4 regions of the Rhodococcus sp. P4_F3_2 genome follow, and region 1 is predicted to be linked to each of the others. Evidence: riboswitches for the same ligand, from Rfam matches in the RefSeq annotation. Region 1 holds a riboswitch; each other region holds the start of a gene.

Region 1 (2,194 bases):
TTCCGCGTTCGAACCATGGCGAGGAGGGGAGTCCCGCGTAGGAAACGGAGGCCACCTCGCCGTGGCCGTCGAGGAATTCGGCGACCTTCTGTGCATTGGACACGTGACGCTCGATGCGCAGGCTCAAGGTTTCGATGCCCTGCGCGATGAGGAACGCGTTGAACGGCGCCACGGCGGAGCCGAGATCGCGCAGCAGTTGGACGCGCGCCTTGAGTGCAAACGCCGGCGCGCCGAGGTCTGCGAAGGTGACGCCGTGGTAGCTGGGATCAGGCGTCGTGAAGTTCGTGTGGCGACCCTGCGTCCAATCGAAGGTGCCGCCGTCGACGATCACGCCGGCGATCGCGGTGCCGTGTCCGCCAAGGTATTTGGTGGCCGAGTGAACGACGATGTCGGCGCCGTGTTCGAGTGGGCGGAGCAGGTACGGCGTCGCGACTGTGTTGTCCACGATCAACGGAAGACCGTTCTCGTGGGCCAGCGACGAGATGCCGGGCAGGTCGAGGATGTGGTTCTTGGGATTAGCGATCGTCTCGCCGTAGAACGCCTTCGTGTTCGGGCGAATGGCTTCGCGCCACTGCTCGAGATCGTCGGGATCCTCGACGAAGGTGACTTCGATGCCCAGCTTGCGAAGGGTGTAATGCAAGAGGTTGTACGTGCCGCCGTACAGGTACGGGCTCGAGACGATGTGGTCGCCGGCTTCGGCAATGTTGAGGATCGCGATGGTTTCGGCAGCCTGACCCGAGGAGAGGAGGAGTGCGGCGACTCCGCCTTCGAGGGCGGCGATGCGCTGCTCGACGGCGTCCTGTGTGGGATTCATGATCCGCGTGTAGATGTTGCCAGGCTCGGCGAGGCCGAACAGTGCCGCAGCGTGATCGGTGCTGTCGAAGACGTAGCTGGTGGTCTGGTAGATCGGCAGAGCGCGCGCATTGGTGGCGGTGTCCGCTGTCTGCCCGGCGTGCACCTGCTTGGTCTCGAACGACCAGTTCGCGGTCGGATCAGAAGTTGCTGCGGCGTCGGCTGTGTTGTCGGTCATGATTTGTTCACTCCAGTGGTCTGACGGATAGATGTCGGACGGGGGCGAAGGATCGCCGCCCCGTGCTGGGGTCTATCTACAAGTGCGACACATACTGAGTTACCTCCGTGGGGCTCGGCCCGGTCTGGGGTCCGTCCCTGTCGGACCCGCGCTTGTCACCCGAATTGCGGTGGAACTGCGTGAGCAGATCCACGTCGGGAAACCTGGTCATCACCCGGGGCACCCCACCGCGGTTGGAGGGTTGCCGTCCAGCGAGCCGGGGCTTGACGCTGGCACTCATGACCAAGTCGGATTCTACCGGGAAGTGAGCGCAGTCCTGACGCGGGGCGAATTGTGAGCCGCAACCGCACGCGAGACAGAGCGACGCAGCCCACTAGCAGGCAAAAGTTACTCGCGAGTAGAGACCGATGGGTGGACCTGCCGGTTGCGGCCTCACGGGTTAGCAGTACGCTTGTCTTGTTTGGGACTCATCTCCCGAGATCAGTCCACACCGTCTAGGTTTGATAATCGAACCGTTCGCGGACCCACTCACAAAGTGTGACCGCAACCGTGTAACCAGGGAAACTTCCTAGGAGGACGCGAAGCACCCATGTCCAAAATCAAGGTTGAGGGCACCGTCGTCGAACTCGACGGCGATGAGATGACGCGCATTATCTGGCAGTTCATCAAAGACAAGTTGATCCATCCGTATCTCGATGTGAACCTCGAGTACTACGACCTCGGTATCGAGTACCGCGACGAGACCGACGACCAGGTCACCATCGACGCAGCGCACGCGATCCAGAAGCACGGCGTCGGCGTCAAATGCGCCACGATCACGCCGGACGAGGCACGTGTCGAGGAATTCGGTCTCAAGAAGATGTGGCGTTCCCCGAACGGAACGATCCGCAACATTCTCGGCGGCACGATCTTCCGCGCACCGATCATCATCTCCAACGTTCCGCGACTCGTTCCGGGCTGGACCAAGCCGATCATCATCGGCCGTCACGCATTCGGCGACCAGTACCGCGCCACAGACTTCAAGGTCCCCGGCCCCGGCAAGGTGATGATCACCTACACGCCTGAGGACGGCAGCGCACCGATCGAGCACGAACTGGTCAACTTCCCCGAAGAGGGCGGCGTCGTCCAGGGGCAGTACAACTTCACCACGTCCATCCGTGACTT
Region 2 (2,194 bases), on a different contig from region 1:
AGCTTCTGCCCGTCCTTCTCGCGGATACCGTCGCTGCCGGCCTTCCAACCAGCCGCGTCGAGAAGCTTCGCCGACTTGTCGGCGTCGTACGTCACGACACTCGATTCGTCGCTGTAGAGCGGAGTGGTGTGAGCCAACGGGCTCGTGGCCGGGAAGAACGACGGATCCAGAACGGTGTCGACGAGTTCTTGGCGGTTGATCGCGGGAATGATGGCCTGGCGAACAGCCTGATCGGCGAGAACGCCGCGACTGACGTTTGGCTGGAAGAAGAAGCTCACACCCGGGTTCGGCCTTGTGAGGATTCGTCCGCCTGCGCCCTCGATCTGCGGCGCATCCTGCGGAAGCGCATCGCTGACCGCATCGAGCTGGCCGGAGGCCACGCTGCCTGCCCGCACACCAGATTCGGGGACCACCGTGAAGTCGACGCCGTCGAGGTAGGCCTCACCCTGATGCGCGACCGCGTCCGACGCCCAGTTGTATCCCGCACGCTTGGCGATCTTGACGCTCTTGTCCTGCTGCCAGTCGGTGTACACGAACGGTCCGGAGGCGATCACCGCTGCACCGGGGCAGCGCTGCTCGGATGCCAGCGCGGTGGTGGAATCGGCGAGGATTCCGAGCTGTGGCGTCGAAGTTGCCTGCAGGAACTGAACATTGGGTCCGGAGAAATTGATCTTCGCCGTGTGAGCATCTACGACGTCGGTACCGGTGTACGAGGACAGGTAACTCTTCGCCAACGACGCGTTCGGTCCGAGATTCTTGACCGAGTCGAAGGTCTTCTTCACCGAATCCGCCGTCACCGGGGTGCCGTCACTGAAGGTGGCGTCGTCGCGAAGGACGAACGTGAAGCTAGCGGCGTCGGGGCTGATCTCCCAGCTCTTGGCGAGCCACGGGGTGATCTCTCCGGAGTCGGGATTTTGATCGGTCAGCGAATCCACCACGGTCCGAGTGACATACACGGTCTGGTTACTGCCGGCCTGGGCCGGATCGGCACACGTCGGCGCCTGCGACAGACCGTAGCGAAGGGTTCCGCCGGACTGGGCGGGGCCTGCGTCGGCAGCACTGTCACTCCCGCTGCTGCAGCCGGCGAGGACGGTGCCGAGAACCGAGACAGCACCGATACCGGCGATTACGGTCGCGCGTTTGCGGGCACCGAATGAGGGCGAAGACACCAAGAACTCCTAAAGAGGCATGCCGAAGAGCGCACCCGTCGCCTGAGACGAGAAAGGCGATCGAGCACGAATCACTTGTGAGAGAAGAGAAAACAGACTTGTCGACGACTCGCCTGAGTGTGAATGACTGACCGAGGTCAGTTGGTACAGAAAGATCCCGCGGTGCGGCACAGGTCTACGTGACGACGCGACCAGGCGGTATCGAAACCGCCTTCGACTGCCTTCATTTCGTGTTCCTCCATCGGTCCTGGCGGTAGCACCCGCACCCGATCACTCGGGGGGTTGCTGCGACTTCAATGAGCCAGGTCTCTCGGTCGCTCTGGATGGTCGTTCGCAAGTGTACGAGGTTAAACTCGGGTGTTGTCAACCCGGTCGGTAGGAATTGCTGCTCGAGTCACATTTTCGAGGACCCGAAGTTGTTTCTCGAACGGGTGGATGCCCACCTCTTCGGGCGAGAGTGACGCGTCGTAAAGCGGTGTGTATCCACTGGACAGATACAGCGCGACGGCCTCGGGTTGCCGAGGACCCGTCGTGAGAAACACCCGGTTGTATCCACGAAGTTCGATCTCTCGTTCCAACTCGCGAACGACGGCCTTGCCGAGGCCGCGCTTCCGATAGTCGACCGATGTCCAGATTCTCTTCAGTTCGGCAGTGGTGGAATCGAATTGACGAAACGCACCACCGGCGATCGGCAGACCGTCGTGGGTGAGCACCAGAAGCGCACCCTGCGGATAGGCAAATTCTTCTGCCGGATACGTCGTGAGATCCTCGAGCATCGCTTCGCGAGTCCCGCCGTAACGCGAACTGTATTCGAGTGCCAACTCCGCGATCAGTGGAGCTGCCAAGGGATCGTCCTGCGATACCGAATAGACCTCTACCGCTCCGACACCCTCGAGCTGTCGAGTTCCGAGCTCCAGTGCCACAACACTTTCCTCCATGAATCTGGTCAACGCTCCCCCAGCCTGAAAACTTCCGGAGCGAGGGTGGTTCCGTCGACGAGGTCCGCCACAAGTTCACCCAAGGCC
Region 3 (2,194 bases), on a different contig from region 1:
GCACGGTCCCGCGGTCGACCTTCTCGAGGTGATTGAGGGTGCGCAGCAAGGTGGACTTACCGGAACCAGACGGACCGAGAATGACGGTCACTTCGCCCTTGCGGACCAGGAGATCAACGCCGGCAAGTACTTCCAGCGTGCCGAACGACTTGTGAATTCCGCGCGCTTCGACGGCATACACCGTCTCTTCGGCCAGTTCTGCGGTCATCGGGTCGCACCTCTCGGAATATCGAGACGCGCATCGCGAATCTCTTCGAACTTCTTGCGCGCCTTCTGTACCGGAGTCAACGGAAGCGCACGGGCGGATCCTCGTGCATAGTGGCGCTCCACGTAGTACTGACCGATCGAGAGCAACGTCGTGAGGATGATGTACCAGATCGTGGCGACCATCAGCAGGGGCACGACTCGTCCGTTGCGGCCGAAGATGACCTGCACCTGGTAGAACAGTTCGGCGATTGCCATGGTGGAGACGATCGACGTTCCCTTGAAGAGTCCGATGACCTCGTTGGCGGCGTTGGGGAGAATCGCTCGCATTGCCTGCGGGAGAACGATCTTGAAGAACTGGCGACTGCGCGGAATACCGAGCGAGTGAGCAGCTTCGATCTGGCCGTGATCCACCGAAATGATTCCGGAGCGGATGATCTCGGCCGAGTATGCAGCCTGGTGCAGCGCCAAACCGATGACCGCCGCGGTGAATCCGCCGATCACACCGCTGACCTGGAAGGTGAAGAACTCGGGCCCGAAAGGTATTCCGAGAGAAAGCGTCTGGTACAGGTATGTGATGTTGAACCAGAAGAGCAGCTGCACGATGAGTGGAATCGAGCGGAAGGCCCAGATGTAGGTCCAAGCGATCACCTGCAGGACCGGGTTTTTCGACAACCGACCGAGTGCCAGGAAAACACCGAGACCGAATCCGAGGATCGTCCCCCACAGCGTCAGTTTGATCGTCATCCACAGCGCGGCGAGCACTGATTTCGCGGTGAAGTACTGCGCGAAGGTCGGCCAGTCCCAGCCGGGGTTGACGACGAGTCCGTGGATGAACTGAGCAAGCAGTACCAGCACGACCGCACTGATCACCCAGCGCAGCGGGTGCCAGGTGCGAGCAACGACAAGCTCCGAGTCCGGAAGTTGCGGCTCGGACACCGACTTTTCGGGGCGGACATCGGTGGGCGCGCTCACGGCGCGCTACCTGACGGAGTGGACATGACGAATAGACCTTTCGGGGAATGGGAACGCAGCTGTGGTCTCGAGTTGGTGAGCTCGAGTTGCGAAGACGACGGTTCGGTCAGCGACAGTGACACGAAGCGGTGCGGCACAGATCGATATGGCGGCGCCTGTGCGGAGCGTGCGAAGTGGAACCCATGTGATGCCTTCCATCGGTCCTGGCGGTAGCACCCGCTCCCGATCACTCGGGGGGTTGCTGCGACGTCGACGAGCCAGGTCTCTCGGTCGCTCTGGATGGTGAGCAAAGACTAGACCCGAAATGTCTAGTCGTCAAATGTTGTATTTCCCTGCACTGCAAGGGAAATGAAAGATCAACCAGGTTGAAATCGCACTGATTCCAACGGTGTCCGAAGCCGCGTTTGACGTGTTCAATGGAGTGTTCGAACGAAGACCGGGACCGCCGTCTGGACCGACTTTTCCTCTGCCGTACCGTCTGCGGAGTGAGTGGACTCGACGCTTTCTTCATATTGCTGGCCGGCATCGGTGCGGGCGCGATCAACGCCGTGGTCGGCAGTGGAACGCTGATCACGTTCCCGACGCTGGTCGCCTTCGGCATGCCGCCCGTGACCGCGACCATGTCCAACGCGGTCGGGCTCGTCGCCGGCGGAGTTTCCGGCACCTGGGGCTACCGACGCGAGCTGTCCGGACAGTGGGATCGACTGAAGTGGCAGATTCCGGCGTCACTCGCCGGGGCACTACTCGGTTCCTGGTTGCTCATGCATCTACCCGAGAAACTGTTCGAAACCATCGTTCCGGTGCTGTTGGTCCTCGCCCTCGCGCTCGTCCTCCTCCAACCACGCATCCAGGCGTGGGCCAAGAAGCGTTCAACCGAAGAAACGACGCTGTCCACCAAGAGGCTGATGCTCCTGACCGCCGGCACCTTTGCGGTCGGCATCTACGGCGGATACTTCACTGCCGCGCAGGGCATCCTTCTCATCGGTGTGATGGGTGCCATCCTCCCTGAAACCCT
Region 4 (2,194 bases), on a different contig from region 1:
CGACGGATTCGGCCGGGATTCTGCCGCGCCGCAGCAATTCTCCGACAGTCATGTACGTCGACAGCAGCGCTGAGAAGACAGCGGCGTCGGCGCTGAAATACGGGTCCGACCTCCGCGCGACGTCTGCCGAGATGTATTCGTTGATCCGGGATTGGACCTCGGCAAGTCCGTCGTAGCGCTCACCGCCGAGTGGGCGGTTCAGTCGCTCGAGATCGATACGGTCTTCCGGCTTCGGAACTGCGTTCTCGACCAGTTCCTGCAATCGAGACGATCCCCAAGCCAGCGAGGCGAATTCGGCGTCGAACTCCTCCCAGGTGCCCACCGTCCGATCCGGGTGCGACGCGAACAGTTCGTGATAGTGGGCGCCTGCCAATTCTTTCGACGCCAGCGGCCAGATGTCGTTTCGGAAATCCAACGGCCCGTCGCCGGGCACAAGATCAGCGGTGAAGAACCGGGGTAGCGGTGGCCGCGCGTCGGCGATCGAGTACGAAATCTTGGAGTGGTACGGCACGCCTCGACGAGATCCGGCGTACAACAGAGGTTCCCGACCCGAGGGAGTGTAAGTGAGGGTGCCGTCCTCACCGCGTTCGAAGACGCCGCCGCGGCTCTCGGCGAGGAGAACCATCCAGTCGATGAAAGCCAGCCCGAGCCCGGCGATCAGAACCGGTTCGCGTTCGGGAATGACATCGGCGTCGAGGTCGGCGGTGTATCCCGGACCTACGTAGGTCAACCCGTGCTCGGACGCGAAGCTGGTCAGCGCGGTTTCACGCGGGGCAGCCAACGCATCGGGGTGCCCTTGCGCGAGAAGGACGGCCGTCGCTTCGATGACAACTCCGTCGTCCAGATGAACCGTCTGTATCTCGCCGACGTTCACGATGTCGACCACGGATCGTCGATGAACCCGAACGTCGACGTGCGCTGGTGCAGAGTCGACCGCGGTCTGGAACACCCAGTTCAGGTATCGGCTCTGTAGTGACCTCGATGCAAACGACGACGGGGTGATCATCGGAACTTCTGCCGCGATTTCGGGAAATTCGGCAAGTTCAGTCGAGTGCTCGGCGACCCATTCCGCGAGGGTCGGACCCGGCAGCACCGGGCCGGTCACGGCGGTGGTCTCGTCGGTGAACATCGTGACGTCCGCGGTTGTCGAATTCATCCACAGAAGCGGCGCCTGGCTGCCTCGCCAAATGCGGCCGGCGCCTGCCGGATACGGGTCCACGACGTGAATGTCGATCGGTACGGGATCGGCGTTCACCGATTCGTGAGCGAGGATTCGCTCGAGTACGCCGGTCCCGCGGGGGCCACCGCCCACGATCACGACGACAGCTGCTGTCCCCACTGAGGTACGGGGTCGATCGCCTGGCACGAGTCCTCCATCGGACCTGGCAGAAAGCACCCGCACCTCAGCAGAGGGGGTTGCTGCGACGTCACGGAGCCAGGACTCTCGATCGCTCTGGATGGTTAGTCCAGCTTATCTTCGGAGAATCGTGAGGCAAGGAATTCCGGACATCAGATCAGCGTGAATCAAACAGTTGTCAATCGTTATCTTTCGGTTTGCGTTGCCGGCAGGATCCGAGCGTGAACATCCCCGAAGCCGATTCGTGATCCCCCGACGCCGGGAGCGGTGGCTGAGATGGCGATGGTGTCGCCGTCTTCGAGAAAGGTTCGAGTCTCGGAGCCCACGGTCACGGGTTCCTTGCCACCCCAGGTCAGTTCGATGAAGGCGCCGCGCTGATCCTTGTCCGGTCCGGAAATGGTTCCGGATGCAAAGAGATCGCCGGTGCTCGCTGCTGCGCCGTTGATAGTGGTGTGCGCGAGCATCTGCGCCGGCGACCAGTACATTTGGGCGTAGGGCGGCCGGGAGACGACGTGACCGTTCCAATCGACGGCCAGGTCGATGTCCAACCCCCACTTCTCCTCGCCGCGCAGGTAAGAGAGAGGTTCGGGGTCCTGCACCGGCGTATCGATTCGGGCAGCTTCGAGCGCGAGCAACGGAACAACCCACGCAGAAATGGACGTCGCGAAGCTCTTCCCGAGATTCGGGCCGAGAGGGACGTATTCCCACGCCTGGATGTCCCGGGCGGACCAGTCGTTCACGACGACGGCGCCGAAGACGTGCTCGGCAAAGTCGTCCGGGGTGATGGAATCGCCCATCTTCGAGGGAGTTCCGACGATGAAGCCCATTTCGGCCTCG

The links. A riboswitch is a leader RNA that binds a small molecule or an ion and turns the genes downstream of it on or off. The one in region 1 is predicted to bind S-adenosylmethionine.
Region 2: it holds a riboswitch for S-adenosylmethionine, as region 1 does, so the genes downstream of both, AC1DWA_RS23390 (putative leader peptide) here and AC1DWA_RS04400 (bifunctional o-acetylhomoserine/o-acetylserine sulfhydrylase) in region 1, are expected to answer to the same signal.
Region 3: it holds a riboswitch for S-adenosylmethionine, as region 1 does, so the genes downstream of both, AC1DWA_RS23415 (amino acid ABC transporter permease) here and AC1DWA_RS04400 (bifunctional o-acetylhomoserine/o-acetylserine sulfhydrylase) in region 1, are expected to answer to the same signal.
Region 4: it holds a riboswitch for S-adenosylmethionine, as region 1 does, so the genes downstream of both, AC1DWA_RS02090 (FAD/NAD(P)-binding protein) here and AC1DWA_RS04400 (bifunctional o-acetylhomoserine/o-acetylserine sulfhydrylase) in region 1, are expected to answer to the same signal.

Annotation. Positions count from the first base shown of each region.
Region 1 is NZ_JBFUJN010000003.1:81,840-84,033, reverse strand. It holds gene AC1DWA_RS04400 (bifunctional o-acetylhomoserine/o-acetylserine sulfhydrylase) at 1-1,030, opposite strand, end outside; SAM riboswitch class IV at 1,174-1,314, opposite strand; gene AC1DWA_RS04395 (NADP-dependent isocitrate dehydrogenase) at 1,620-2,194, shown strand, end outside.
Region 2 is NZ_JBFUJN010000024.1:25,492-27,685, forward strand. It holds gene AC1DWA_RS23385 (ABC transporter substrate-binding protein) at 1-1,169, opposite strand, end outside; gene AC1DWA_RS23390 (putative leader peptide) at 1,307-1,411, opposite strand; SAM riboswitch class I at 1,405-1,499, opposite strand; gene AC1DWA_RS23395 (GNAT family N-acetyltransferase) at 1,517-2,107, opposite strand; gene AC1DWA_RS23400 (FAD-dependent oxidoreductase) at 2,116-2,194, opposite strand, start outside.
Region 3 is NZ_JBFUJN010000024.1:30,311-32,504, forward strand. It holds gene AC1DWA_RS23410 (amino acid ABC transporter ATP-binding protein) at 1-208, opposite strand, end outside; gene AC1DWA_RS23415 (amino acid ABC transporter permease) at 205-1,179, opposite strand; SAM riboswitch class I at 1,371-1,465, opposite strand; gene AC1DWA_RS23420 (sulfite exporter TauE/SafE family protein) at 1,665-2,194, shown strand, end outside.
Region 4 is NZ_JBFUJN010000001.1:429,490-431,683, forward strand. It holds gene AC1DWA_RS02090 (FAD/NAD(P)-binding protein) at 1-1,366, opposite strand, end outside; SAM riboswitch class I at 1,371-1,464, opposite strand; gene fahA (fumarylacetoacetase) at 1,543-2,194, opposite strand, start outside.